2 regions of the Roseateles sp. PN1 genome follow, and region 2 is predicted to be linked to the other one. Evidence: riboswitches for the same ligand, from Rfam matches in the RefSeq annotation. Region 2 holds a riboswitch; the other holds the start of a gene.

Region 1 (15,040 bases), on a different contig from region 2:
TCCAGCCCGGCGGCTTGCGCGGCCACCTTGGCCAGCTCGGTCTTGCCGGTGCCGGGCGGGCCGTAGAGCAAGATGTTCACGCCGGCGTCATGCCGCGCCACCGCTTCGCGCAGCAGGCTGCCCACCACGCCCAGATCGTCGCTGACGAAATCAAAATCGGCTGCAGTCAAACTGCTTTTCGAGGCCGGGCGGGTGAACACCGCCATCAAATCATGCGGGCCTTTGTACTCGCGCATCAAGACCGGCGGGAGCTGGTCGCTCACCTTCATCAGATCGGCCAGATCGGTGATGTTGTGCTCGGAGATCAGGTTCTCCACCATGCCGATGCGCTCCAGCCGCGAACCGGCGCGCAAGGCCTCGGCCACTTCCTGGGCATTCACACCGGCCACGGCGGCGATGGTGGCGAAGGCTTCTTGAGCGGTATTGACCTTGAACTCAACAAGCGCGCCGCGCAACTCGCGCTGGTAGCGCGCCAGGGTGCCGTAAAGCAGCAGCGCCCGTTCGGCAGGGTTGAGTTGCAGCAGATTGCCCAGCGCGTCGATATTGGTTTCGACCAGGGTGGATTCGCGCTTGAGCTGCCGGTCCAGCCATTCGCTGGTGGTGGCCAGCAGAGCCAGCATGTCCTTGGGCGCGTCCTTGACGTATTCGTCCAGGTAGAAGAACAAGGTGGACTCGGAAAAAGGCCCGGTCCAAACGCCGTAGCGCAGCAAGAAGTCCTCATCGCTAAGGGCTTCGTGGCCGGTCCAGAGTTCGTTGTTCTGGCAGCGCAGCTTGAGGTAGTCGCGCAGCCGGCCCAGCACCCGCACAGGCCAAACCAAATGACGGCCGGTAAAGGACAGCAGCCCGTTGAAGTCGCGGCGCAGATTGAATTTGCCGGCATGCTTGACGGTCAGCGTCAGCACGAACTGCGAGCACATGCGGTCCAGCACGGCGGCGTTCTTCAGCCCGGGCGAGGGCAGCACGCGGCCGTCTTGTTTGAACTCGGCGCTGCTCGCGGCGGCGGCACGCGGCCGCGCGGCACCTCGCGGCGCGGTCGGGCTCACAACAGCGGTTGAGCGCTTCACCATGGCATCCCTCGCAATCAAGCCGCCAGCTCAAGCCTGGCGCTGCCCGATCTTGGCTTAGCTCGGCGCACAGTACAAGCGCTCTTTTTCACCCGCCGGCGAAGGCTAGTCGCCGGTCTCGGGTTCAGTGCATGACGACGGGTTGATGGCCCATGCTGGCGAAGCTCTCGATGAAATCGTCGAGGTCTTCTTCGCTCGGGTCTTGTTCGATCAAGGCCTCAACGCCGTCCTGGAACTGCTGGGCCAGCGCGCCTTCGATGAAGATTTCTTTGCGGCTGAACTTGTCGACGATCTCGTAGCCCCCGCGCTGCAGTTGCAACTCGGGATTGGCTTGCAGGAACTCGCCCATCTGCGGCTCGTTGACCTGTATGTCGAACTTAACAACACTGAAGCTGGGGGAGTTGTAGAGCATGTGCATGGAAACCTCCTATCAGCATCACCTGCGGCCAGCGGCGCCACTTTCAAGCCTTATCGGCACTAGACGGCGCCACCACATGCACAAATAGTCTCAGATCACGCGGCACTTCGGAGGCTCAGATCAGGAAATTTGTGTTGCTGACGCAAAAAATTGACGGTATTCCCGCAAGTGAGGGAGCGTGTTTCCCCGCAGATCAGGTGCCAGCGGCGCTGGCGGCCGGCCCAGACGAGGGTTCGGGCTGCAGGCGCAGGCTCCAGCCCTGCTCATCGGGCTGCTCAAAGTTCAGGCGCAGGGGCAAGTGATGGCGGGCCGGGTCCAGCCACAGCTGCACCTCGCCGCTATAGGCGCCGACAGGCGCGCGGCGCAGTTGCAGGGCCAGCACGCTGCTGCCATCGTCTTGCGCCAACGGCACCAGGCCCAGCACCTCGAACTGCCAGTCAAGCGCCACGCCGCGCAAGCCCGCCACCCGCAAGCTGAAGCTGCGTCCGGCGGAGTAGAAGGCCGGGTCGGCCTCGACCAGGGCGCTGAGCTGCAGCCACCAGCTCAGACGGTCTTGCGTGCCCGGCTCCAAGGGCAGCAGGGCATCGCTGGCGGAAAAACTCAGCAGACCTTCGCCCGCGCGGAAATTGATCGCCGCCTGCTCGCGCCCACGGCGTTGCTGGGTGTAGCGCTGCGGGGCCAGGCCCAGCCCGTCCAGCGTGCCCTGGCTATGCCAGCTGGGCAAGGCGCGACCTTCCAGCTGGCGCTCCAGACGCAGAGCGTAGCGGCCGGCTTCGCTGTGCCAGACCAGCTTGGCCTGGCCCTCGCGCTCGCCAGAACGCAGCAGGTAATGCCATTCGCCGCTGGGCGGGGCACTGCCGGGGCGGGCGGGAGCTGCGGCGGCAAGTGCGGTGGCATCGGCCAAAGCCAAGGGGGCGGCGGAGAGCGGCGTCTTTGCTGTCGCGCTGGGGGAATCTGGCTTTGCCGGCGGACGCTGCGCGGGCCCGCGTGCGATGACAGCAGAAATGGCTGCCTGGACAGAAGGGCTTTCGCTGTCCGCGCTTTGCACGGCTGGCTGCGGCACCAATGCCCGCGTTTGCAGCGCCATCAAGGCCTTGACACTGCGCACCGCGCTGGCCGGCTCTGCCGCACGCTTGGCCGGCAGCAGCAAAGCCAAATGGGCCAGCAAGCTCAGCAGCACGGCCGCCGCCAGAGCCTGGCGGGTACTGCGGCGCGGCAAGGCCGACAAGAATGCGGAACGGGCGGACATGGCGAGAGCAGGAACCGGAGCAAGGGCGAACGAACAAGGGCCAACAGCTTGGCGCGAGCAGTCGCGCGCAGCCGCAGGTGAGAATGCGAGACTTGCATTGTTCCCGCTTCTTCGCAAGCCTTGCCGCACCCATGAAACTTGCCACCTACAAAGACGGTTCACGCGATGGCCAGCTGGTCGTCGTCTCGCGTGATCTCAGCCAGGCGCATTACGCCAATGGCATCGCCACCCGCCTGCAGCAAGTGCTGGACGACTGGGGGTTCTTGTCCCCGCAGCTGGAGGAGCTGTCCATCAGCCTCAACCACGGCAAGCTGCGCCACGCCTTCAACTTTGACCCCAAGATGTGCATGGCGCCGCTGCCGCGCGCGTACCAATGGGCCGATGGCTCGGCCTATCTGAACCATGTGGAGCTGGTGCGCAAGGCACGTGGCGCCGAAGTGCCAGAGAGCTTCTACCTCGACCCGCTGATGTACCAAGGCGGCAGTGATGACTTCCTGGGCCCCTGCGACCCGGCGCGCTTCGTCTCCGAAGCCATGGGCATCGACTTCGAGGCCGAGATCGCCGTGATCACCGGCGATGTGGCCATGGGTGCCAGCCCGGATCAGGCCCTGGACGGTGTGCGCCTGCTGATGCTGGCTAACGACTGGAGCTTGCGCAATCTGATCCCGGCCGAGCTCGCCAAGGGCTTTGGCTTCTTCCAAAGCAAGCCAGCCACGGCCTTCAGCCCGGTGGCTGTCACCCCCGATGAGCTGGGCGAGGCCTGGCGCGGCGGCCGGGTCGAACTGAGCCTGCAATCGATGTGGAATGGCCGCAAGGTGGGGCTTTGCGAAGCCGGGCCGGAGATGACTTTCCACTTTGGCCAGTTGATTGCCCACATTGCCAAAACCCGGCAGGTGCGCGCGGGCAGCATCGTGGGCTCGGGCACGGTCAGCAACAAGGACTGGAGCCGGGGCTACAGCTGCATTGCCGAGAGACGCGCCATCGAAACCATCGAAGGCGGCGCCCCCAAAACCGAATTCATGAAGTTCGGCGACAGCATTCGCATCGACATGAAGGGCCGCGACGGCCTGAGCATGTTCGGCGCCATCGACCAAGATGTCGTCTCCCTGCATGAAGCGCTGGACAACCCCAACCCGGAGATCTGAGCATGAGCTTGCGCCACCAACACCACCGCCGAACCCTGCTTTTGCTGCCGGCCCTGCTGGCGCTGCGCCCGAGCTGGGCGGCTGTCAGCGAAGGCGATGCCGCCTCGGGCATACGCGCGGCCCTGGCCCGCGGGGCCGATGCGGCGATTGCCAATCTGGGCAAGAAGGACGGTTTTCTGGGCAACCCCGCGGTGCGCATCGAGCTGCCCGGTCAGCTCAAAGAAGGCGTGCAACTGCTCAAGATGATGGGTCAAGGCCAACAGGTCGAAGACCTGCTGACGGCCATGAACCGCGCTGCGGAAGCGGCCGTGCCAGCGGCCCGGCCGCTGCTGAGTTCAGCCATCAAGTCCATGAGCGTGGAAGACGGCGTGCGCCTGCTGCAAGGCGGCGACGACTCGGTGACGCAGTTCTTCGTCAGCAAAACACGCGAGCCGCTCAGCAAGCAGTTTTTGCCCATCGTCACCCATGCCACCGAGAAAGTGGCGCTGGCCGACAAGTACAACGCCGTGGCCGGCAAAGCCGCCGGCCTGGGCCTGATCAAGAGCCAGGACGCCAATCTGCAGCAATACGTCACCGGCCGGGCCTTGGACGGCTTGTTCCTGATGATTGCCGAGGAAGAACGCAAGATCCGCAAAGACCCAGTGGGCACTGGCAGCGCGATTCTCAAGAAGGTTTTCGGCGGGCTTTGAAGCGGCCTTGCTCGGGCGGTGAAGCCTTTACCAGGGTCTGAAATGCAAAGCCTGAGAGCAGGCTGCCGCGGCGGTGGACAATAGCGGCTTGAACTTTTGCCGCACTAGCGCGCCTGCCATGAACGATTCTTCTCTTGAGACCGCCGATTTGAACGCCCCTGAGGGTTCGAACGAGGCCTCCGCCCCAGCTGCCGAGACCCCTGTGGCTGTTGCGCCCGTGACCGCCAACGACGCGGCAGTTGATGCTGCTGCAGCTGCGACCGATCTTGCCCCGGCTGAGGGCGACGCTGCGCCGGCCGAGCCTGCCGCAGCCACCGCCAAGGCCACGCCCGAGATGTCGCCCGCCGAATGCGCGGCCAAGCTCAAGGCGCTGTTCCCGGCCATCTTCGGTGGCGGTGTCTTCAAGCCTTTGAAGCTGCGCATCCAAGCCGATATTCAAGAGCGCGCTCCGGCCCAGTTCAGCAAGGCCCAGCTGTCGAGCTTTCTGCGCCGCCATACCGGCAACACCGGCTATCTGATCGCCCTGGGCAAAGCCACCCACCGCTTCGACTTGGATGGCCAAGCCGTGGCCGAGCTGAGCGAAGAGCACCGCCTGGCTGCCCGCGAAGAGCTGGCTCGCCGCCGTGGCCTGCAACAAGAACGCTTGGCGGCCGAGCAAGCCGAGCGCGATCTGGCCCAGACCCAGGCGCGCAACCGCGCCGGCCTGCTGCACGACTTCGAGCGCACCACCCTGACGCTGCCCAACTTCTGCGTGCTCAAGGGCGTGACGGAAGCGGAATTGCCCGGCCTGCTGGAAATCGCCCGGGCCGAGCGTGCCGCTCAGCCACCCCGTGAAGCGCGTCCGCAGTTCGCGCCCCGCAATGCGCGCCCGAATGGCCCCAGCGGCGCTGGAGGCCGCGAAGGACGCGACAACAAGGGCGGTGATCGCGCCCAACGCGGCCCGCGCAATCGCCCTGCCCGCTGAGCCATAACGGCGAAAACAAGCGCCATCCCTGGGGTTTTCCAGGGCCAGGAACAGGGGGGTAGCGCCCCCTGGCATTGTTGCTATCGTGTGTCTGCGTTCGGCCTCGGGTCATTCAACCCAGGGTGTACGAACCCATGACATGCGGCCCAGCCTCGCATGTCCGTGCTGAAGCCCAAAAAGCGATAGACCAAAGGACTAACAATGACACGCTTTGCATTCTTGACTCTTGCTGCCGCTGCCGCGGCACTCAGTGCTGGCGCGGCCCAGGCCGCCGAAATCTACAACAACGGCCCGGTAGTAGACGCTAACGGCAAGTCCGTCTTGACCTCGCCCAACACGACCTTGGGGCTGGGCGATCAAACCAGTGTCGGTAATTCGGTGGCCGATGATTTCACCATCGCGGCCGGCAAGAGCTGGAACATCAGCAGCCTGGACTTCTTCGGCTATCAGACCAGCTCCACCGGCTTCACCTTCCAACAAGCCACCTGGGCCATCCATCTCGGCGACGTCAACTCCGGCACTGTCGTGGCCTCGGGCGTGACCAAGCTCACCGATGGTGGTCTGCAGGGCTATCGCGTGACGCCCACCACATTGACCAATACGGCCCGCGGCATTTACAAGGCGCAGGCCGATGTCACCGACTTCACTTTGGCTGCCGGCCATTACTGGCTGAGCTGGAGCCTGACGGGTTCGCTCGCCTCTGGCCCCTGGCAACCGCCGGTCTCAGATGGCCGCATCGGCAATGCCCAACAGGCTACTTCGGGAGGCGCTTATGCAACTTGGACAGACACTGGTTCGGGTCTGACGGCCGAGATGCCCTTCGCCATCAATGGCATGACCGCTGCCGTACCCGAGCCGTCCAGCTACGCACTGATGCTGGCTGGTGCTGCCTTGATGCTGGGCGTGGTCCGCCGTCGCAAGGCTTGTTGAGCCACTACTTTCTGGGGGGCCAGCGCCCACCCATATGACACAAAGATGCGCCCGCAGCCTACCCCGGCAGCGGGCGTTTTTCATGGGATGCCCGGGGCTGTGCGCTTCGTTTCTACAATGCGGGCATGAACACGACGTCTCCAGCCCTTACCCGTGGTGCGGCCCTGCCCGCCATCTTGCAGCAGCGCATCGCCATTCTGGACGGGGCCATGGGCACCATGATCCAGCGCTACAAGCTCACCGAAGCGGACTTCCGCGGCACGCGTTTTGCCGACCATCCCAAGGACTTGAAGGGCAATAACGACCTGCTGGTGCTGACCCGGCCGGACGTGATTCTGGAAATTCACGAGCAATACCTGGCCGCCGGCGCCGACATCATTGAGACCAATACCTTCGGCACCACCTCGGTGGCGCAAGAAGACTACGGCCTGGAGGCCTTCGCCTACGAAATGAACGTGGCTGCCGCCAAGATCGCGCGCCAGGCCTGCGACAAATACAGCACGCCGGACAAGCCCCGCTTTGCCGCCGGCGCCTTGGGCCCGACGCCGCGCACCGCCTCCATCAGCCCGGATGTGAACGACCCCGGTGCCCGCAATGTCGACTTCGACACCTTGCGTGCGGCCTACTACGAGCAGGCCAAGGGCTTGCTGGAAGGCGGGGTTGATCTGTTCCTGGTGGAAACCATCTTCGACACCCTCAACGCCAAGGCCGCCATCTTCGCCCTGGACGAGTTGATGGAAGACACGGGCGAGCGCCTGCCGGTGATCATCTCCGGCACCGTCACCGACGCCTCGGGCCGCATTCTTTCGGGCCAAACCGTCACCGCCTTCTGGCATTCGGTGCGCCACGCCAAGCCGCTGGCCATTGGCCTGAATTGCGCCCTGGGCGCCACACTGATGCGCCCCTATATCGAGGAGTTGTCCAAGGCGGCCGGCGATGTGGCGATCAGCTGCTACCCGAATGCCGGCCTGCCCAACCCGATGAGCGACACAGGCTTTGACGAGACGCCCGATGTCACCGGCCGCCTGATGAGCGAGTTCGCCCGCAGCGGCTTCCTCAATATCGCCGGCGGCTGCTGTGGCACCACGCCCGCGCATATCGCGGCCATTGCGGCTCAGGTTTCGGCCTACAAGCCGCGACTCAGCGGCGACAAGTTCTTCAGCAGCTTGGTCGAGGCCTAAGCCCACCCTTGCCCTCTGGCTAGGCCCAGGCATAGCCCGGGGCTATAGCCGCAGGAGCTTTTCCATCGTCACCAGCAGCTTCATCTCATGCGGCGCCAGGCTGGCGGCGATGGCCTGGGTGGCCAGGCGGGTGTCTCGCGGCACCGGTTCGCTCAAGGGGTTGCCGCTCTTGCCCAGCAGGGCCGCCACCATCGGCTCGGTGGCGCTGTGGCCGCGCTTGAACACCATGCCCACCTCACCATTGGCCAGGCGCACCAAGCTGCCGGGCGGGTAAAGCCCGAGCGTCTTGACGATGGCCACGCCGGCCTCATCGGGCTGGCGCAACTCATCCAGATAGACCGAGCGGCCGGCCGAGGCGCCGGGCAGCGCCAGGCGTGAGCGGCGCGGGCTAAGTCGGGCGGCAAAGCTATCGATGCGGCGCAGCAAGCGGGCCAAATGCTCGGCCGGCGAGCGCTCGGCCAGCGGGCCGGGGCCGGCCTCATGGTGCAGGCGCACGGTTTGCAGCCACAGCTCGGAACGCACGCCCAGGCTGTGCAGCAACTCGGCGCTGCGGTCGCCATGGCCCATCAAATCGCGGCGCTGCGCCTCCGAGGGCGGGTCTTGCTGCGCCGCCAAACGATCTTGCAAGGCGGTGATGCCGATATTCATGCTCAGCGCCGCCTGGGTCAGGGCCAGGCGCTGCTCGTCGGGCAGGCCCAGCTGGCGGCCGCACAGCTCGGCTAGCACCTGGCACAGCATGGCGTGGCGGGCGCTGTACTGGTTGAAGTCCATGCTGGCGTCGAAGATCAGCAGCATCAGCGTGGCATCGGGCTGGCGCAGCAAGCGTTCCAGCGACTCGTTATGCAATTGCTGGAAGCGGGCCTTGAAGTCCTCCTGCCGCGGCTCGCGCAAGACGCTGGCGGCGTGCACGCGCAAATCGGCCCAGGCGGCTTGCGGCCCCAGTTCGGGGCGCACCTGGCGCTCGGTCTTGAGCTCGGCTTCGGCCTTGATGATGGCGCCCAGCGCGGCGCCCTGGTGCATCAAGGTGTCCATTTTGTGGGCCAGGGCTTTTTGATATTCCTTGGTTTCGTGGGCCTGCACCCAGACGCCGCGAACAATCATCTGGCGCACCTGCGGGCTGTCGAGCAAGACATGGCCCTTGGCAATCAGCAGCTTGCCCTCGGCATCCCGCACGGAATAGGGCAGCTCTTGGCCAAAGCGCAGGGCAACAGGGGGAAAGGGAATCAGATCCAAAGTGGGCTCGTTTGTTTTCGTTTTGCGCAGGGTGTCCGCAGGCTTTTTGCATTTTTGACGCAGGGCCAAGCACGCTATTTTGTCGGCATCTGGCGCGACGGCTTGAATGGGACGCGATTCAAGCCCATGCCTGTGCGTAAAATCGCGCCCTGGTTCAAGGAGCGTTGCGACAAACCGTCAAGGGTTTGCCAGGCTTGGACAAGGGTGCCGCAGGCGCCCAGCAACGACGCTCACCGAATCCCTATCCTTTGGGCCGCGGTGAGTTTGCGGCCCACCGTCTCTTGAGGTCCGCCATGTCGTCGTCCGCACACTCCGCCGTCACCCCACCCCCGATGAAGCTCTCCGGCCTGGAGGCCCAGCTGATCGGCGCGGGCACGCTGTTCGTCAATGTGGGCGAGCGCACCAACGTCACCGGCTCCAAGGCATTCGCCCGGCTGATCCTCAACGGCCAGTTCGAAGACGCCCTGGCCGTGGCCCGCCAGCAGGTGGAGAACGGCGCCCAGGTCATCGACATCAATATGGACGAGGCCATGCTGGACAGCCAGGCTGCCATGGTGCGCTTCCTGAACCTGATCGCCGGTGAGCCCGAAATCGCCCGCGTGCCCATCATGATCGACAGCTCCAAATGGAGCGTCATCGAGGCTGGCCTCAAATGCATCCAGGGCAAGGGCATCGTCAACTCGATCTCGCTCAAGGAAGGCGAGGCCGAATTCAAACGCCAGGCCAAGCTGGTGCGCCGCTACGGCGCGGCGGCCGTGGTGATGGCCTTCGATGAACAAGGCCAGGCCGACACCTATGCCCGCAAGATCGAGATCTGCGAGCGCGCCTACCGCATGCTGGTGGACGAGGTCGGCTTCCCGCCTGAGGACATCATCTTCGACCCGAATATCTTCGCCATCGCCACCGGCATCGAAGAGCACAACAACTACGCTGTGGACTTCATCAACGCCACCCGCTGGATCAAGCAGAACCTGCCCGGCGCCAAGGTCAGCGGTGGCGTCTCGAACGTCTCCTTCAGCTTCCGCGGCAATGACCCGGTGCGCGAAGCGATTCACACCGTCTTCCTCTACCACGCCATTCAAGCGGGCATGGACATGGGCATCGTCAACGCCGGCATGGTGGGCGTTTACGACGATCTGGATGCCGAGCTGCGCGAGCGCGTCGAAGACGTGGTGTTGAACCGCCGCGCCGACTCCGGCGAGCGCCTGATCGAAGTGGCCGAGCGTGCCAAGGGCATGGCCATTGACGACACCGCCCGCTTGGCCTGGCGCGCGGGTGATGTGAATCAGCGCCTGAGCCATGCCCTGGTGCACGGCATTACCGAATTCATCACCGCCGACACCGAGGAAGCCTGGGTGGCGATTCAAGCCAGCGGCGGCCGGCCCCTGCATGTGATCGAAGGCCCGCTGATGGCCGGCATGAATGTGGTGGGTGATTTGTTTGGCGCGGGCAAGATGTTCCTGCCCCAGGTGGTCAAGTCGGCCCGGGTGATGAAGCAGGCCGTGGCGCATTTGCTGCCCTACATCGAGGCCGAGAAGCTGGCCATGATTGCCGCCGGCGGCGAAGCCAAGCCCAAGGGCAAGATCGTCATCGCCACCGTCAAGGGCGATGTGCACGACATCGGCAAGAACATCGTCACCGTGGTCTTGCAGTGCAATAACTTCGAGGTCGTGAATATGGGCGTGATGGTGCCCTGCCAGGACATTCTGGCGCGCGCCAAGGCCGAAGGGGCCGACATCATCGGCCTGTCCGGCCTGATCACGCCCAGCCTGGAAGAGATGCAGCATGTGGCCGCGGAAATGCAGCGCGACGAGTACTTCAGCTCGCGCGGCACGCCGCTCTTGATTGGTGGCGCCACCTGCAGCCGGGTGCACACCGCCGTCAAGATCTCGCCGCATTACGAAGGCCCGGTGGTCTATGTGCCCGATGCCTCGCGCAGCGTGGGCGTGTGCAGCGATCTGCTCTCGGACGAGCGCGCCGCCAAGTTCATCGCCGAGCTGAAGACCGATTACGAGCAAGTGCGCCAACTGCACGCCAACAAAAAGCAGACCCCCATGGTCAGCTTGGCGCAGGCACGCGCCAACAAGGCGCAGCTGGACTGGGCGGCTTACCAGCCACCCAAACCACAATTCATCGGCCGCCGCGTGATCCGCAATTACGACCTGGCCGAGTTGGCCCAGAGCATTGATTGGGGCCCCTTCTTCCAGACCTGGGACTTGGCCGGCCCCTTCCCCGCGATTCTGAAAGACGAGATCGTTGGCACCGAGGCGCAGCGCGTATTCAGCGACGGCAAGCGCATGCTGGAGCGCCTGATCAAAGGCCGCTGGCTGCAGGCCAATGGCGTGTTCGGCCTCTACCCCGCCGCCCAGGTGAATGACGACGACATCGAGATCTACACCGATGAGAGCCGCAGCGAGGTCTTGATGACCTGGCATGGCCTGCGCATGCAATCCGAGCGGCCGGTGGTCGACGGCGTGAAGCGCCCCAATCGCTGCCTGTCCGATTTCATCGCGCCCAAGGGCAGCGTGCCGGACTACATCGGCTTGTTCGCGGTCACCGCGGGCCTGGGCGTGGAGAAGAAGGAAGCGCAGTTCCTGGCCGACCTGGACGACTACTCCGCCATCATGTTCAAAGCCCTGGCCGACCGCTTGGCCGAAGCCTTTGCCGAGCGCCTGCACCAACGGGTGCGCACGGAGTTCTGGGGTTATGCCGCCGACGAGGCCTTGACGGCCGAGGACTTGATCGACGAGAAATACCGCGGCATCCGCCCGGCGCCGGGCTATCCGGCCTGCCCGGACCACTTGGTCAAGCGCGAAGTCTTCCGGGTCTTGGCGCCGGAAGAAATTGGCATGGGCCTGACCGAATCCATGGCCATGACCCCGGCCGCCAGCGTCTCGGGCTTTTACTTCGCCCACCCCGATGCGGCCTACTTCAATGTCGGGCGCATCGGCGCCGATCAGGTGGCGGACTGGGGCCGTCGCATGGCCTTGGACAAGCTCGGGGCCGAGCGGGCGCTGGCGCCGCTGTTGTAAAAAAATAGCCCGCTCTTGCGCAGGCAAGGCGGGCCTCCAATCAGATTGGGCCGATCAGGCTTGGGCGCGGCGGCGCATCAGAGCCCCCAGGCCGACCAAGCCCAGAGCCATCAAGGCGTAGCTGCTGGGCTCGGGAACGGCGGCAGCCGTCAATTCCTGTGCCCACATCTGCGCGTTGGCGCTGAACATATAGGTTTTGGACTGGCTGGAGGTGTTCTTGATAGTCAGGCTCAAGCGCTCGCCGTCGGTGCTGCCTTCGAACGCATCAGTGTCCGCCAGCCAGTTGCCAGAGCCGTTCATGTTCGAGCTATTGGAGACAGACCCCGCTTTGAGTGCTGCAAAGTAGTTGGCCCCGGCGCGAATGTCATAGCCAAGGCCTGCGGGAACCCAAGTTCCTGTGTAGGCAGTTCCCGCAAACTGGGCTGTGATAAGCACGGAAAAAGTGGCTTGCGTCCCCGCGCTGAGCGTGAAGCCTTGTGCCAGATAAGCCGACGAGCTTTCGCGCTGGCCGGCATGCACCGCGCCAGACAGGCTGATATCGGTAAGCCCTGCGCCAGTGGAGGAAATTGACTGCTGTCCAAACATGGAGCTGGTGCTGATCTGGGTGCCCCAGTTGCTTTCGTAATGGAAGTTACGGACATCAGGCGCCCAATTGGCACTGGTGTAGTTGCCGCTGATCGGATTCCAGCCCGCCTGCGTTGCCGAGTAGCTACCCGTGCTCATGAACCAGTTGCTGGCCCAGCTCAAATCAGCCGCCACATTGTCAAAACTATTCAAGTCCTTCAAGGACACCGAAAAGCCGCTCAGGCTGATACTGCTCTGCACATCGGCAATAGCCGCTTGTTGAGCCAACAGGCCAGCTAGTGCCGCTGCGACCAAGAGTTTGCGCTGCATCGAGATCCCTCCCAGGGATGATTTGAATAGGTTTGCATGTTCAGCTCTGCAAGTACTGCGTCCATCCGCAGGTGCTGAGCATTCTGCGAGTTAGTGTTTCAAGAAGCGCTGCGCTCGCCAATGGGGTTTTCCGCGCCCCTCGTTCCTGGGGCGGTATGGTGTTTGGCACGCCTTGCCATAGGCATTTCAATTCGTGGCGCAGTCTTTGTGCGCTTGCTTTTGCTGCAGGCGAGGCAAGGTTGACAAGTACTTACAAGCTGGATGCGCGTTTCCGCTGAATCGCAGGACGGGCGTGGCATGCTTCAGAACTAGGGGTTTGCCATTACTGTTTTTCTCGCTAATTTCCACCCATGACAAATTCTTCCGTTTCCAGTTCCGCGTCACAACGCTATATCGGCATCGCCCTGCTGGCCGCCTTGTTGGCTGGGGTCTATGCCTTGGGCCGCTCGCAATCGGGCTCAGCGCCCAACGATACCGCTGCGCCTGTTGTGGCCGTCAACGGCGATGCCGCCGCCGCGCCCTCGCCTGGCAATACTGAGACGCCGAATGCCTTGAGTGCACTGCCCAGCAACGTCGCGGCCTCGGCCTCAGCGACACCCAAGCTGGCGCAGGCTCAGCCAAGTGCCAAGCCGGCCGTCAAGCCGAGCAAGCCCGCCAGCCATCAAGCAGCACCTGCCCCAGCGCCTGAAACGCAAATCGCCGCAGCCGAGCCGGAGCCCAGCAAAGCAGTGGCACGGTGCGAGGAATGCGCCACCGTCTTGTCGATTAAGCAAGTGGTGCATGAAGGCCAGGCCAGCGGTTTGGGCGCCGTGGGTGGCGCCGTTCTGGGCGGCTTGTTGGGTAACCAAGTGGGCGGCGGCAATGGCAAGAAGCTGGCCACCGTGGGCGCAGCAGCGGCCGGCGGCTACTTTGGCAACGAGATGGAGAAGAAGCGCAACGCCCGCACCGTCTGGGTGGTCAAAGTGAGCTTCTCGGACAACAGCACCCGCAGCTACGAATATGCCGAAGCCCCGCGTGTGCGCATCAACGACACGGTGCGCGTGCGTGATGGTGAACTGACGCCGATTTAAGGCGGACTCAACGTCGCTCTAGGGCCGACTCAATTGGCCTACGCAAACGCACCGAAGCCCCGCCAGGGGCTTTGCTCATTGCCAAGGCCGCGGGGCTAGCGGCTCCCCAATCCTCACGGGCTCAGCTCTTGCCCAGCCCACGCCGCAGCTGCACCGCCTCGGCCATCTGGGCGCTTTGAATCTGCTCGGATTCGGCCAAATCCGCGATGCTGCGCGCCACCCGCAAGATGCGGTGGTAGCTGCGGGCAGACCAAGCCAGGCGCTCGGCCGCTTTTTGCAAAAAGGCCAGGGCCGCAGGCTCGGCCTGAGCGAATTGATCCAGCTGGGCCACCGTCAAACGCGCATTGCTGCAGCCCTGGCGCTGCAAGGCCAGCTGACGCGCCCGCGCCACCCGGGCTGCCACCGTGGCGCTGGCTTCGCCGGCGGGCTGAGCCGCCAGCACGGCGGGTGGCACGGCCGGCACCTCGATGGAGATGTCGAGCCGGTCCAGGAAGGGGCCGCTCAGCCGACCCTGATAACGGCTGATTTGATCGGGCGTACAACGGCAGGTCTGGGCCGCATTGCCCAATTGCCCGCAAGGGCAAGGGTTCATGGCCGCCACCAACTGAAAGCGCGCCGGGAATTCCGACTGCCGGGCCGCCCGCGAGATCAAAATGCGCCCGGTCTCCAGCGGCTCACGCAAAGCCTCCAGGGCCTGGCGATTGAACTCCGGCAATTCGTCCAGAAACAGAACACCATGCAAGGCCAGTGAAATTTCACCCGGCCTTGGTGGCGAGCCGCCACCCACCAGGGCCACGGCTGAAGCCGTGTGATGCGGGCTGCGCATCGCTCGCTGGGCCCAGCGCTGCGGCTGAAACTGGCCAGCCAAGCTCAGCACCGCGGCCGAGGCCAGGGCTTCCTCTTTGCTCAATGGCGGCAGTAGGCCCGGCAGACGCTGGGCCAGCATGGACTTGCCGGTGCCTGGCGGGCCGACCAGCAACAAGGAATGCTCGCCAGCCGCGGCCACCTCCAAGGCCCGCTTGGCGCCAGCCTGGCCTTTGATATCGCGCAGATCGGGACCTGCAGCCTCTGACAGACGCGGCAGGGCTTGCGCGCGCGGCAGCGCCTCCTCGCTCGCCGGCTGCAGCGCCGCCACCACCTCCAGCAAATGGCCAGCGGCCAGCACTTGCAC
Region 2 (15,040 bases):
GGCAACGCCGATGAACTGTTGAAATATTAGGAGTGTAAAAGTGGCGAACAACGATTTTCTTTTTACGTCTGAATCGGTTTCCGAAGGTCACCCCGACAAAGTCGCGGATCAGATCTCCGACGCGATTCTCGACGCAATCTTCACCCAAGACCCGCTTTCCCGCGTCGCGGCTGAAACCCTGTGCAACACCGGCCTGGTGGTGCTGGCGGGTGAAATCACCACCAACGCCCATGTGGACTACATCCAGGTGGCGCGCGACACCATCAAGCGCATCGGTTACGACAACACCGAGTACGGCATCGACTACAAGGGCTGCGCCGTGCTGGTGGCCTATGACAAGCAGAGCAATGACATCGCCCAAGGCGTTGACCATGCCTCCGACGACCACCTCAACACCGGCGCCGGCGACCAAGGCCTGATGTTCGGCTACGCCTGCGATGAAACGCCCGAGCTGATGCCCGCGCCGATCTACTACGCCCACCGTCTGGTGGAGCGCCAGGCCCAGCTGCGCAAGGACGGCCGCCTGCCCTTCCTGCGCCCCGACGCCAAGAGCCAGGTCACGCTGCGCTACGTCAACGGCAAGCCGCACAGCATCGACACGGTGGTCTTGTCCACCCAGCATGCACCCGAGATGAGCCTGGGCGACAAGATGACGCCCGAGTTCTACGAGGCCATCCGCGAAGAGATCATCAAACCGGTGCTGCCCAAGGAATGGCTGACCGAGGACACCAAATACCTGATCAACCCCACCGGCCGCTTCGTCATCGGCGGCCCGCAGGGTGATTGCGGCCTGACCGGCCGCAAGATCATCGTCGACACCTACGGCGGCGCCTGCCCGCACGGCGGCGGCGCCTTCAGCGGCAAGGACCCAACAAAGGTGGACCGCTCGGCCGCATACGCCGCCCGCTATGTGGCCAAGAACATCGTCGCCGCCGGCCTGGCGCGCCAGTGCCAGATCCAGGTGGCCTACGCCATCGGCGTGGCCCGCCCGATGAATGTGACCGTCTACACCGAAGGCACCGGCGTCATCAGCGACGACAAGATCGCCGCCCTGGTGAACGAGCATTTCGACCTGCGCCCCAAGGGCATCATCCAGATGCTGGACCTGCTGCGCCCGATCTACAGCAAGACAGCGGCCTACGGCCACTTCGGCCGCGAAGAACCTGAGTTCACTTGGGAAAAGACTGACAAGGCTGCGGCGCTGCGCGCAGCCGCTGGCCTGTAAGGCCACCGCGAAGCGGCTTGAACGTTCGCGGGCGCCGCTCATATCCGCGTAGCGGATGTGAGCGGAGACCAAAAGACTGACATAGCGCGGTGTCACCCATAAAGCCAACAAGGCGACCCTCCAAAGGGTCGCCTTTTTTCATGGCCGAACGGCAAACACCACCCCGCCACACATCCAGGGTCACTACGTAGATCCAGCCGCGCCACGCGGCACATAATCGTCAAGCACCCTCCCCGTGCGCCAATACCAACGCCCGCCCGCTTACCGCCGGATCGTCATGCAGCTGCCCTTGATGCCCACCGCCCTGCCGCCGCTGAAGATCTTGGTCGTCGATGACCAAGCGACCACGCGCTTCGTGCTGAGCCAGCAGCTGCAAGAAGTGGGTCACATCGTCGTACAGGCAGACTCCGCGGAAACCGCCCTGGCTCGATTCCAACAACACCAGCCCGACCTGGTGCTGCTGGATGTGGAAATGCCCGGCCACGACGGCTATTGGGTCGCCAGCCAGATGCGCGCGGCCGAAGCTGGCGGCTGGACGCCGATCATCTTTTTGTCCTCGGTGACGCAAGACCACAGCATTTGGCAGGCGATTGAGTCGGGCGGCGACGACTATCTCGTCAAGCCCGTCTCCAGCACCGTGCTGCAGGCCAAGTTGAGAGCCATGCAGCGACTGCGGCGCATGCAGGGCCGCTTGATCGAACTCTCCGAAGAATTGCGCATTGCCAATGAGCAACTGACCCGCATCAGCGTGGAAGACGCCCTCACCGGCCTACCCAACCGGCGCGGCTTTGACAGCCGCTTGCAGCACGAGATCGTTGCCGCCCAGCGCGAGCAGCAGCCTCTGACCCTGGTGTTGTGCGATATCGACTTCTTCAAGGGCTATAACGACAGCCTGGGGCATGTCGAGGGCGATGCCTGCCTGCAGCGGGCCGGCGCCTTGCTGCAAGGCATGTGCCGGCGGCCACGCGACTACCCGGCGCGCTACGGCGGCGAAGAATTTGCCCTGATCCTGCCCTGCACGCCGCGCTCCGGCGCCATGACGTTTGCGCGCGCGCTGATGCGCACGCTGGAAGTGACCGCCCTGCCGCACCCGCGCTCCGCTGTCGCCTCCCACCTGACCATGTCGGGCGGCATCACCACCTGCATCCCCGACGCCAGCACCTCGGTCGAAGGCCTGGTGCGGCGCGCTGACGAGGCCTTGTATGCCGCCAAATCACGCGGGCGCAACTGTTTTTTCAGCTTCGAAATGCAGATGGACACGCGCGAACAGCGCTCTGCCGGCCGCACCGCGCCTGGCTCCGCAGCGGAATCGGGCCCACAACCGCCCACACCCCGCGATCAATGAGCCCCAAGCCAACCGGCCCCAGCCTAGAAGATTTGCGCCGCTACGCCATCGCGCGCAGCTTGTTCAAACCCACCACCTTGCCCGCCGCAATCAAGCGCCTGGGCTTTGTGCAGGCCGATCCGATCCGCGCCCCGGCGCGTGCGCAAGACCTGACCCTGAGGCTGCGCGTCAAGGACTACCGCGCCGGCGAACTGGAACAGCGCTACGCCCGCTTGGGCGTGGAGGAAGACTGCTTCGTCAACTATGGCTTTGTGCCACACGAGCATCTGGCCCTGCTGCATCCCCGTGTGGCGCGGCGCAGCTGGGATGCCAAGACCCAGGCGCAGGCGCAAGCGGTGCAGGCCTTTGTGCGCGGCCGGGGCGCCACCCACCCGCGGGAGGTGCAAGCCCAGTTCCAACTCGGCCAGACCCGCAATGCCTGGGGCGGCAGCAGCAATGCCATCACCCATTTGCTGGACGCCATGCATTACCGCGGCCTGCTGCGCGTCAAGCGGCGCGAGCAAGGCCAACGCATTTACGAGGCAGTGCAACACGCGCCCGACGAGACCAGCAGCCCGCAGCAAAAGGCCGAAGCCCTGGTGCGGCTGGTGCTACAAAAATACGCCCCACTGCCGGCACGCAGCCTGGGTCAGCTGTGCAGCATGAGCCGCTACGGCGCACCGCAGCTGCAAGCCGAAGTCAAGCGCGTACAAGCCCAGGCCAAGCACCTCTTCGCCCACACGCAGGCGGCGGGCCACACCTGGTTCTGGCCGGACGATGAAGACCCGTGCAGCCGGCGTTGGCGGCTGGATGAAGAGCTGCGCCTGCTGGCGCCCTTCGACCCCATCGTCTGGGATCGCCTGCGCTTCGAGTTGTTCTGGGGCTGGGCCTATCGCTTCGAGGCCTACACGCCCGCGCCCAAACGCAAGCTGGGCTATTACGCCCTGCCCATGCTGTGGCGCGGCGAGGTGCTGGGCTGGGCCAATGCCAGCGTGGTGGCGGGTGAATTACAGCTGCAATGCGGCTACCTGAGCGGCAGTGCACCGAGCGATCCGGCCTTTGAGGCCGCTTTGCAAAGCGAGATCGAGCGCCTGCGCTTATTTCTCGGCGTGGACCTCGCATAGCTTGCGGAAGGGCCCCAGCACGGCATCGCCGCGGAAAGGCTTGACGATCCAGCCGGTCACGCCAATGGCCTTGCCGCGCGCGCGCATGGCGGGGTTGTCTTCGGTGGTCAGCATGACGATGTGAACCACCCGGCCGGTGACGTCCTGACGGATCTTTTCTGCCATCGCCAGGCCATCCATATTGGGCATATTGACGTCGCTGATCACCAGCCGGATGGCGGGGTCGCTCTGCAGTTTGAAAAGCCCGTCGCGGCCATCGGTGGCCACGGCCACTTCAAAGCCGTTCTTGCTCAGAAAGCTGGCAACGATTTCCCGCATCGTGCTGGAGTCGTCAACCACAAGAACATTTGCCATTTCAAAAACTCCTCGCGTCACCACCACTGCGGTGACCTCATTGCTTAGATCGTAATCACGTTCTTGCTGCTCAAAACAATTCCAGCTCGCCGGTGGGCCCAACTTCTGGCGGATTGCTGTCAAATTCGGCGAATTCGTCGGGTGACCAGTGCAGATTGAAGATGAAGCGCTGCACGATCATCAAGGGCGGCAAGCCCGGTCGCGCCGGGTCCGAAAGCTGGTAGCGGATGCACAGCTGCGGGTCTTGCGAGCCAAACGAGATGTATTTGTGCTCATGGTTGATGACGATGGGCACCTGGGTCTGCTGATTGGTGAAGGCCTTGGGCGGGATGTAGCGATTCTTGAACGCGCCCCAGATCAGATTGGTGGTCTCGCCCAGCATATTGTTGAGCTCGCGGAAGTTCAGGTCACCGCCAATGCCTTCGTAGCTGAAGCCCTGGATCAGCCCTTGCCGTAAGGCGCGCTCCTCCGTCTGCAGCATCATGTAGCCGCGGCACCAGGTGCTTTCAATCGCAATCAAGGTGGACACCTCGCCGTGAATGATGCGGTCGTGCACCACATAGGGCGACTCGGCCTCCACGCGGGCAAAGGGGAACATCGCCCCCAGCGCCTGGCTGGTCAGATTGACCACGCCCTGCACCAGCCGCGTGGGGTAGCGCAGGCTGAAGATATTGTGCTCAACAGCGGCTTGCAGCTGCGCCAGGTCGCCGGTGGCCCAGCTGTGGCGGATGCGGTTTTGCTCCTCGGGCGTCAAGGGGCGGTCGCTGCAGCGGCGCAGAAAAATCGGCAGCTCGGGTCGCAGCTTGTGAATGGCGCGGGCCAGTTGCATGGCGTCGCTGCCCTCTTCACAAGGCAGGTCTTCGGCCAGCAGCACGCCGCCCAAGTCTTTGTGTTGCGCCAGCGTTGCCAGGGCATCCACGGCCGAGCGGGGCAAGGCCAGCAGGCCCACCGACAGGCAGAAGTCGCTCAAGGCTTGGTACTGGGCCGAGTCATGCTCCAGCAACAAGACCTTGGCCTCAAGTTGGGTGGTTTCAGTCATGCGCCACATCCCCCGGGCCCGACGGAGCCTCGTACACGTGCCAGAGCTATCGGCAGCCGCGCCTCAATCTGTAGGGCAATTCTGCTTTGCGCTCAAAACAGCCCTGGCCAGTTCGGCAAAGCCATCACCACGCTCGGCTTCGGTGACAAAACCCGGCAGGCTTTGCAGTTGTGGCACAAAGCGGGCGATATTGGCCACGCCCACGCTGTGGGGCATATGGGCAAACATGATCTGGTCGTTGCTGGAATCACCCACATACAACCAGTCCTCGGCCACAAAAGGCTTGCCCGTCAGTTCAGGCACGGCCCACTGGGCAGCGGTCCACTTGTTGTGCGCGCCGATCCAGCCGTTGATGTGGATGGAGCTGACCGTGGCCTGCAAGCCATGCTCACGCATCACTGCGCAGACGGCCTCAATCTGCGCCGGCGCCAAATGCGCATGCTCGCTGTGGTCGACTGCAATATCAGTCAGGCGGCCGGCGCTGTCGCTGGCCAACTGACAGCCCGGCACACGCAACAGCAAGTCGGCAGCGCAACGCTGCAGGCGCTCAAAATTTTCAGCCCGCGTCGCAGCGTCCTGGGTGAAGTCACGCTGCAAACCGCCATCTGCCCTGCGCCTGAGCATCACCGCGCCGTTTTCAGCCACGATGGCTTTCACCGGCCAAGCCAGCGCGAAGGGCTCGCTCCAGCCCGACGGGCGACCGGTGATGGCAATGACCGGTACGCCCGCAGCGTGCAGATCAAACAAGGCCTGCAGGGCCGCGGGGGCGATGGCGCCATCGGCCGTCAAGGTGTCGTCGATATCGGTGAGCAGACCCACAAGCGGGCGCAAACGGGCGGGAGGGCAAGAAGAAAGTGCGTGCATGATGGGTCGAGATTGTCTTCATTTCGGGCACTGTTCCTGCGACCGACCGCGGCAATGCGACTAGAATCACCGCATTCCGAGGAGCGTTGCAACCGCATGCCTAACATGCGGCCAGGCTCGGGATCGAATCTTGCACCGCCGTTTCCACCCGAAACAGCACTTGTGCCGATTCATTGCAACCGCGCTCACCCGCTGCTGTTTTTTTGTGGGTGATCGTGCGTCCAAGGCGGAGTTGCTTGTGCAAATTGACGAGCAAGCCAAATGCCAGCGGCTCACACCTCCCCTGCATCAAGCGACAGCGGCTTCAACCCCTGAAGGAGCTCGCTCGCCATGACTGCCACCAACACCACCCTGTCCCCCGACCAATACCTCATTGCCGACCTCTCGCTTGCCGCCTGGGGCCGCAAGGAACTCAATATCGCCGAGTGCGAAATGCCCGCGCTGATGGCCATCCGCAAGGAATACGCCGCCAGCCAGCCGCTCAAGGGCGCACGCATTGCCGGTTCGCTGCACATGACCATTCAGACCGGCGTGCTGGTCGAAACCCTGCAAGCCCTGGGCGCCGAAGTGCGCTGGGCTTCGTGCAATATCTACTCCACCCAAGACCAGGCCGCTGCCGCCCTGGTGGCCGCAGGCACGCCAGTGTTTGCCTACAAGGGTGAAACGCTGGAAGACTACTGGGATTACACCCACCGCATCTTCGACTTCGGCGCCGCCGGCACCCCCGGTGAAGGCCCGAACATGATTCTGGATGACGGCGGCGATGCCACCTTGCTGATGCATCTGGGCCAGAAGGCCGAGAAGGATCTGTCGGTGCTGGCCAACCCCGGCAGCGAAGAAGAGCGCGTGCTGTTCGCGGCCATCAAGGCCAAGGTCGCCGTTGACCCGACCTGGTACACCCGCAAGAGCCGCGAAATCATCGGCGTCACCGAAGAAACGACGACCGGCGTGCATCGCCTCAAGGAAATGTCGGCCAAGGGCAGCCTGCTGTTCCGCGCCATCAACGTCAATGACTCGGTCACCAAGAGCAAGTTCGACAACCTCTACGGCTGCCGCGAGTCCCTGGTGGACGGCATCAAGCGCGCCACCGACGTGATGATCGCCGGCAAGATCGCCGTCATCGCCGGCTACGGCGATGTGGGCAAGGGTTCCGCCCAAGCCATGCGCGCCCTGTCGGCACAAGTGTGGGTCACCGAAATCGACCCCATCTGCGCCCTGCAAGCCGCGATGGAAGGCTACCGCGTTGTCACGATGGAATACGCCGCCGACAAGGCCGACATCTTCGTCACCACCACCGGCAACAAGGGCGTGATCCGCCACGAGCACATGGCCGTGATGAAGCACAACGCCATCGTCTGCAATATCGGCCACTTCGACAACGAGATCGACATCGCCTCGATCGAGAAGTACGAGTGGGAAGAGATCAAGCCGCAAGTCGACCATGTGATCTTCCCGGACGGCAAGCGCATCATCCTGCTGGCCAAGGGCCGCCTGGTGAACCTGGGCTGCGGCACCGGCCACCCCAGCTATGTGATGAGCTCCTCGTTTGCGAACCAGACCATCGCCCAGATCGAGCTGTTCGCCCACAAGGACGCTTACGACATCGGCAAGGTCTATGTGCTGCCCAAGCACCTGGACGAGAAGGTGGCACGCCTGCAGCTGACCACGCTGAATGCGCAGTTGTCGGAGCTGACCGAAGAGCAAGCGGCTTATATCGGTGTGCCCAAGCAAGGCCCCTACAAGCCCGACGCCTACCGCTACTGATCGTCACGGGCTACTGCGCGCCTGCCATGCGGCGTTGTGGGTCCCTCCGCAGATCCTCACGTAGCGCTGCTACGTTCCGGTCTGCGGATCCCCCCACGCCTTGCCTGACAGGCGCTCGCGACGCCCGGGTCCGATGATCTCGATCAACCGGCCAAAGCGCAGCTGCGCTGCGCCCTTTCCCATCGTCTCCAAAGTTCCATGCGCGCTGATCAACTCCTGGTCTCACAAGGCCTCTGCACCACCCGCTCAATCGCCCAAAGGCTGATTGCGGCGGGCTCGGTGGAGTGGCACTCAGCCAAAGGCTGGGCGCCGGTGGCCAAAGCGGGCTTGGACTTGCTCGAAGGCGTTGAGCTGCGCATCAATGACGATGCCGAGTTGCGTTATGTCTCGCGCGGCGGGCTCAAGCTCGAAGGTGCGCTCAAGCACAGCGGGCTGTCGGTCAGCGGCCTGACGGTGTTGGACATGGGCCAAAGCACCGGCGGCTTTTCGGACTGCTTGCTCAAGAGCGGCGCAGCCCGAGTGGTCGGCGTGGACGTGGGCCATGGCCAGCTGCATGAGCAACTGAAGAACGAGCCCCGCATCGTCGCCCTGGAAGGCCTGCATGTGCGCGAGCTGGCGGCATCCGCTCTGAACGAACACAAGCCGGCGGCGGGTTTCGATCTCATCGTCGGCGACCTCAGCTTTATCTCCATGCTAGGCGCGCTGCCCGAGCTGCTGCCCTGGCTCAGGCCTGAGGGTCAGGTCTTGCTGCTGATCAAGCCGCAGTTCGAACTCGGCCCCAAAGCCGTTTCGCGCGGCGGCCTGGTCAAGGATGCGGCGCAATACCCCTTGCTGGAGACGCGCAGCCGCGAGGTTTGCGCCAGTCTGGGGCTGAGGGTCAAAGACTATTTCGACAGCGCCATCACCGGCGGTGACGGCAATAAAGAATTTTTCCTCTGGGCGCAGCGCTCGCCCGAGGGCAAGGAACAAGCATGAGCACGCCCAACAAGACCCCTGTCAGCTTCGAGTTCTTCCCGCCCAACACCCCGGTGGGCACCGAGAAGCTCAAGACCGTGGTGAAGGACCTCAGCGTTCTGAACCCGCACTACTTCAGCGTTACCTACGGCGCCGGCGGCTCCACCCGCGAGAAGACCCTGGCCACGGTGATGGACATTGCCGCCAGCGGCTATGAAGCCGCGCCGCATCTGAGCTGCGTGGGTTCCACCCGGGAAAACATCGCCGAAATTCTGGCCACCTACCGGGCGCAAAACATCCGCCGCGTCGTCGCCCTGCGCGGCGACCTGCCCAGCGGCACGGCCACTGCGGGAGAGTTCCGCTACGCCGCCGAGCTGGTGCGCTTCATCCGCGAAACGCAAGGGCCAGACTGGCAAATCGAAGTCGCCGCCTACCCCGAATACCACCCGCAGCAGCGCTATGCGGCGAAGGACTTGCAGCACTTCGCCGACAAAATGAAGGCCGGTGCTAACGCCGCCATCACCCAGTTCTTCTTCAACCCCGACGCCTACTTCAACTTCGTGGATGAAGCCCGCAAGCTGGGCGTTGACGCCCCTATCGTGCCGGGCATCATGCCCTTCCACAACTACGCCCGCATCGCCCAATTCGCAGCGCGTGACGGCATCGAAATCCCGCGCTGGATCGCGCTGAAGATGGAAGGCTTCATGGACGACGCCGCCTCCATCCGCGCCTTCGGCCTGGACGTGATGAGCCGCGTGTGCGAGCGCCTGATCGAAGGCGGCGCGCCCGGCATCCACTTCTACACTCTGAACCAATCCGGCCTGACGCTGGAGTTGTGCAAGCGGCTGAATTTGGGATGAGTTGAGTTGAGCCCTGCCTAGCCGGTGCTGTATGAACCGGCGGCAGTGGTGCTCGGCCCCTCCATCACTCACCAATTCAGTCGGTCAGTCTGTTCGGTTCTGTGGCCGACCATCGATGGACTGCCATCGCAACGCTTGTTCATGCCTTAGCCGTGCAATGCAGCAGACCTGAGCGCGGCCGACCGGCGCGGCTCATTGCCGACGCGCTCAACAGCCGCCTCAGGCTCATATCATCAGTGCAGACGCGATTCGCTGGCGGGTCTAGCACTTCCTTGCCTGCGAAGCACCGACGCGAGCAATGCAACACCAGCAAGCATCAGCAAGTATGTCCCTGGCTCTGGGACGACGGAAATCTGCGCAATTTTGAAGTTCACTCCGGCGAGCTCACCCGCGCCATCAGCGCTGGCGGAGTCCAACTTGAGCGTCAAAACATCTCCTGCACTAACAGCTAAGCTGGAAAACGCAAATGTCTGCGGGTTGATTCGTCCATGACCGCCACCGTCGACAAGAGTACCCGTTGCTAGCGTGGTTCCGTTATGCAACAAAGTCCAGACATTGGCGCGACCGATGTCTCTGATTTCCCAAAGTGCGCCAGAAACGTTGGCAGTCCCAGAGAAGGGGCTCGTCCAAGTGACGTTCGCAAACCCACTTCCGGCGCTGTTGTAGCGACCGGTCGAATGAACCAGAACATCACCGACTTGCCAGGAGTCGGCGACTGTCGCTCGGGCCTTCATCCACATTGGCAGGAAGTTTCCAAGCGAATTGGACGGTGCCCATGCAGGCTGGGCCGGGATCCCACTGGTGTCGGCGGCGGTGAAGTCAGGAATGTTCGTCAATGGCGTAGAGCCCTGATTCAACGCCCATGCGCCGTTCGGATTGATCGTGTCGCTCCAGTCGGCCGCAAGATCCCAGATCGCGCCTGCCCACGACCCGAGAGCCGCTCCGCTCAGCACACAGCCAACAACAATCTTCTTGAACATCTTTAGTCCATCCAAAAGTTATAGAACAGAAGAGCGAGGGTTCGACTTTGAACCCCTGCAAGAGTGCCTGACGCCGCCGCCTAAGCAACGGCAATATGAGTTTCTGCCGCAGGGCGTGGGTATTACTCCCTGATTCCGAGATTTACCCAACTCTCTGAAACCAATTTGAGCTGCCTCAAATGCAATCGTCGCAGTCCGGCAACAAGCCCAATGGAACCGCCGCTCCCCCAGAAATGCGAAAGGCCGAGCCCTTGAGGGGCCCGGCCTTTTTCCAAATGGGGGATGAGGACTTAGCCCCGCTCCTCCGCATCAATCTGCGAATGCTTTTGCGTGTCGCGCATGCCCAGGTAGACCAGCAAGGTGCAGGCGATGACGGCGGTGGCGTACCAGTAGAAGCCGCTTTCGTTGCCGGCCTGTTTGAACCACAGGGCGATGTATTCGGCCGTGCCGCCGAACACCGACACCGCCACCGCATAGGGCACGCCCACGCCGGTGGTGCGGATGGCAGCGGGGAACATTTCGGCTTTCACCACCGCGTTGATGGAGGTGTAGCCCGACAGAATCAACCAGGCGCAGGCGATCAGGCCGAAGGCTTCCCAAGGACCTTGCGCATGGCGAATCGCCGTCAGCAAGGGCACGGTGAACAAGGTGCCCAGCACGGCGAAGCCCAGCAGCAAAGGCCGGCGGCCGATGCGGTCCGACAGGGCGCCGTACAGCGGCTGCAAGCACATGGCAAACACCAGGGAGGCGGCCGAGACAGCCGTGGTCTGCGCGTCCGTCAGGCCCACCGAGAGGCGCAGGAACTTCTGCATATAGGTGGTGTAGACGTAGAAGGCCAAGGTGCCGCCCATGGTCAGGCCCACCACCACCATCACCTCTTTGGGGTAGCGAGCCAGCTGACGCAGTCCACCCAGGGCCTCCTTACCGCGTTGGCGCTTGGCCTTCTCAAACGAGGCGGTCTCGGGCATCTCACGGCGCATGGCCAGGGCCACCAGGGCCAGCAAGGCGCCGATGAAGAAGGGAATGCGCCAGCCCCAGGCCTTCAGCTCTTCGGGGCTCAGGAAGACGTGTTGCAGCAACAAGAGCACCAGCAAGGCCGTCAGCTGCCCGCCGATCAGGGTCACATACTGAAAGCTGGCGTAAAAGCCGCGGTGCTTGGAACTGGCCATCTCGGACAGATAGGTGGCGCTGGAGCCGTACTCACCGCCCAGGCTCAGGCCTTGCAGCAAACGGGCCAGCAGCAGCAAGGCCGGCGCCCAGGCGCCGACCATCGCATAGGTGGGCGCGCAGGCAATGATCAGCGAGCCCAAGCACATCAGCAGCACCGAGGTCATCAAGGCCTGGCGGCGGCCCAGGCGGTCGCCGATGCTGCCGAACAGCAAGCCGCCCAGCGGGCGCACGAAAAAGCCCAGCGCAAAAATGCCTGCGGTGGACATCATCTGCGCCGTGGCATCTTGAGCGGGGAAAAAGGAGTTGGCGAAGTAGAGCGAGAAGGCCGCGTAGCAGTAGAAGTCGTACCACTCGACCAGATTGCCGGCCGAGCCCACCAAAATGGCTTTGAGCCGGCCGGCGTCGATGCGCTCCGGCGCGGCAGCGGGCGCGCTGGTGCCGCTGAGATTGGGGCTTAAGGTCTTGTCCATGATGCGCGGTCTCCTGTTGTTTTAAGGTGGGCGCAGTCTCGCAAGCCGAACTCGTCCGCACATCCGTTCGAGCCACTGCGCCCGCCTGCGTAGTTCTACGCAGCGCCAGCTCGGCGGGGCGCCGCCGACAATGTGGCCGCCGCCTCCGAACCTCATGCCTCGACCCCACTTGCCTCCCGTGCTGCGCCGCAGCCTTTTGCTCCTGCTGGCCGCGCTGGCCTTGGCGGCGGCTGCCTGGGCGGCCGGCGTCTGGGCCGAACGGCGCGAGCTGCAAAGCAAGGTGCAAGGCCTGCAGCGCGCGGTGGAAGTCCACGCCCTGGGCCTGCGCGGCGCGGCCGAGAAGTTCGACTACCTGCCCTTCACCGCCGCCCAGCACCCGCTGATCCTGGCCCTGTTGCGTCAGCCCGAAAGCGCCGCCGCGCGCCTGCAGGCCAACCGCTATGTGGCGCAGGTGCAAGCGCACAGCGGCGCCGCAGCGCTCTATTTGCTGGATGCCCAGGGCAAGGCCCTGGCAGCCAGCAACTGGCAGACGGGCGACAGCTTTGTGAACCAGAACTACGCCAGCCGGCCCTATTTCGAAGAGGCCATGCGCGGGCAGCGCAGCGTGTTTTACGGCGTGGGCCTGACCACCGGCGTGCCGGGTCTCTTCATCGCCGCGCCGGTGCGCAGTTCAGCGGCTGGCCCCGTGCAGGGCGTGATGGTGGCCAAGGTCAGCCTAGATGCGCTGGAACGCACCTGGGCCAAGGCGCCAGACCCGGTGCTGCTCTACGACGCCCGCGGCATCGCATTTCTGGGCTCGGTGAAGGACTGGTACTACCGCAGCCGCCGGCCCCTCAGCCCGGCCGATCTGTCCTGGCTTGACCAGCATGGCCAGTACGGCGCCCAGCACAGCTATGCGCCCATGCCCTGGGCCGAGGCACGCGAGCTCGGCCGCGCCGAGTACCGCATCCAAACCCGCATCGCCGGCAAAGCGCGCCAGTTTCTGGCTCTGGACCAGGCCCTGCCAGAGCTGGGCTGGACGCTGACCGTGATGAGCGATCTGGCCGAGCTGCGCCAGGCCCGCCGCCAAGCGCAGGCCCTGGCCGCCTTGGCCGGTGGCATCACCTTGCTGGCGGGCCTGTATTGGCGCTTGCGCGAGCGCCGCTTTGCCGAGCAAAGGCACGCTCGCCTAGAACTGGAGCAGCGGGTGCAAGAGCGCACCCGCGAGTTGCAAGAGGCGCATGCCTTTCGCAAGGCCATGGAGGATTCGCTGCTGGTGGGCATGCGCGCGCGGGCGCCGGATGGGCGCATCATCTACGTCAACCCCGCCCTGTGCGAAATGGTGGGCTACAGCGCCGAGGAACTGCTGGGTGCCAAGCCACCCTACCCTTACTGGCATCCCGACGATCTGGACAAACACTGGCGCGACAGCGAGGCCGCACTGAGCGGCCAGGCCGCGCTACACGGCTTTGAGTCCCGCGTGCGCCACCGGGACGGCCATGAGGTCTACACCATGGTCTACACCGCGCCCTTGATTGACGCCGCCGGCCAGCACAGCGGCTGGATGAGTTCGGTGGTGGACATCACCGCGCAGAAGCAAGCCGAGGAGCGCCAGCGCCTGCAAGACGCTCAACTGCAGCGCAGCGCCCGCTTGGCCGGCCTGGGCGAAATGGCCTCCACCCTGGCGCATGAGTTGAACCAACCGCTGATGGCCTTGTCCAACTTCGCCCTGGCGGCGCGTGCTTTCGCGGAGCAAGCCTCGCCCAATAGCCAGGGCTTGCTGATCGAAAGCCTGGGCGAGATCGTAGCCCAGGCGCAGCGCGCGGCCGAGATCGTCAAGCGCTTGCGCGGCCTGGTGCGCCAGCGTGGCGGCGTGCATGAGCCGGTGGACATGCCCGCCCTGCTTGAACGCGTGCAGTCCCTGCTGGAGCCCGAGCTGCGCCTGCGCAAGGCCAGCCTGCAGTTGCAGCTGCCGAACGCCTTGCCGGCCGTGCGCGGTGACCCTTTGCTGCTGGAACAGTTGATGATCAATCTGCTGATGAACGCCCTGCAGGCCTGCCAGGATCTGCCGCCCGAACGCCGCCAGATCGAAGTCACCGCCAGCGTCGAAGGGCAGACCATGACACTGCAGGTTCTGGACCGCGGCCCCGGTATTGCGCCCGAACTGCTGGGCCAGCTCTTCGACCCCTTTTTCAGCACCAAGCCCGATGGCTTGGGCCTGGGCTTGAAGATCTGCCGCAGCATTGCCGAAGCCCATGGCGGCGCGCTCAGCGCCGCCAATCGCATAGACGCCCCCGGCGCCCGTTTCAGCCTCAGCCTGCCCATCTCCTCATGAAGAATCTCGCCAGCCACCGCCATTGCCTCTACGTGGTGGACGACGACGAAGCCGTGCGCCGCTCCCTGATGATGCTGCTGTTCGCCAGCGGCCAGCCGGTGCAGGCTTTTGCCTCGGGCGAGGCCTTTCTGGAGGCGCTGAATCCGCTGCAACCGGGCTGTGTGATTCTGGACCTGCGCATGGGCCAGGGCATCAGCGGCCTGGAGGTGTTCGATCGCCTGCTGACCTTGCGCAGCCCGCTGGTCGTCTTGTTTTTGTCCGGGCATGGTGAGATTTCCATGGCCATCGAGGCGGTCAAAAAGGGCGCTTTCGACTGGGTGGTCAAGCCCAATACCGCCGAGTTGCTGGCCAAGCTGCCGCAGGCCCTGGACGCCGCACATGCGCGCGCCGAAGCACTGGCCCGCTGGACCCTGCTGACCCCGCGTGAGCGAGAAGTGGCCCGCCATGTGGCCCTGGGCACACCGAACAAGGAAATTGCGCGGCTGCTCAATCCCCCCTGCAGCCCCCGCTCGGTGGAGAGCCACCGCGCCCATCTCTTCGCCAAGCTGGCCTTTGCCAATGACAACGAGCTGGGTCGCTGGTTGCAACAGCACGCCTG

What was found. Region 2 has a riboswitch for S-adenosylhomocysteine ahead of ahcY (adenosylhomocysteinase). Riboswitches for the same ligand answer to the same signal wherever they lie in the genome.
Region 1: linked by a shared signal. The riboswitch ahead of metH (methionine synthase) and the one ahead of ahcY (adenosylhomocysteinase) in region 2 are both predicted to bind S-adenosylhomocysteine.

Annotation. Positions count from the first base shown of each region.
Region 1 is NZ_JBCARA010000009.1:31,746-46,785, reverse strand. It holds gene AABB87_RS14695 (ATP-binding protein) at 1-1,067, opposite strand, end outside; gene AABB87_RS14690 (BTH_I0359 family protein) at 1,189-1,482, opposite strand; gene AABB87_RS14685 (DUF3108 domain-containing protein) at 1,676-2,731, opposite strand; gene AABB87_RS14680 (fumarylacetoacetate hydrolase family protein) at 2,863-3,876, shown strand; gene AABB87_RS14675 (DUF4197 domain-containing protein) at 3,879-4,565, shown strand; gene AABB87_RS14670 (ProQ/FinO family protein) at 4,684-5,529, shown strand; gene AABB87_RS14665 (PEP-CTERM sorting domain-containing protein) at 5,731-6,459, shown strand; gene AABB87_RS14660 (homocysteine S-methyltransferase family protein) at 6,585-7,640, shown strand; gene AABB87_RS14655 (HD-GYP domain-containing protein) at 7,683-8,873, opposite strand; S-adenosyl-L-homocysteine riboswitch at 9,024-9,112, shown strand; gene metH (methionine synthase) at 9,167-11,905, shown strand; gene AABB87_RS14645 (PEP-CTERM sorting domain-containing protein) at 11,960-12,799, opposite strand; gene AABB87_RS14640 (glycine zipper 2TM domain-containing protein) at 13,150-13,869, shown strand; gene AABB87_RS14635 (YifB family Mg chelatase-like AAA ATPase) at 13,991-15,040, opposite strand, start outside.
Region 2 is NZ_JBCARA010000012.1:76,644-91,683, reverse strand. It holds gene metK (methionine adenosyltransferase) at 41-1,225, shown strand; gene AABB87_RS18105 (GGDEF domain-containing response regulator) at 1,503-2,570, shown strand; gene AABB87_RS18100 (DNA glycosylase AlkZ-like family protein) at 2,567-3,673, shown strand; gene AABB87_RS18095 (response regulator) at 3,647-4,027, opposite strand; gene AABB87_RS18090 (chemotaxis protein CheX) at 4,098-5,066, opposite strand; gene AABB87_RS18085 (HAD-IIB family hydrolase) at 5,130-5,930, opposite strand; S-adenosyl-L-homocysteine riboswitch at 6,003-6,124, shown strand; gene ahcY (adenosylhomocysteinase) at 6,261-7,694, shown strand; gene AABB87_RS18075 (TlyA family RNA methyltransferase) at 7,893-8,669, shown strand; gene metF (methylenetetrahydrofolate reductase [NAD(P)H]) at 8,666-9,508, shown strand; gene AABB87_RS18065 (PEP-CTERM sorting domain-containing protein) at 9,742-10,488, opposite strand; gene AABB87_RS18060 (MFS transporter) at 10,779-12,128, opposite strand; gene AABB87_RS18055 (sensor histidine kinase) at 12,283-14,442, shown strand; gene AABB87_RS18050 (response regulator transcription factor) at 14,439-15,040, shown strand, end outside.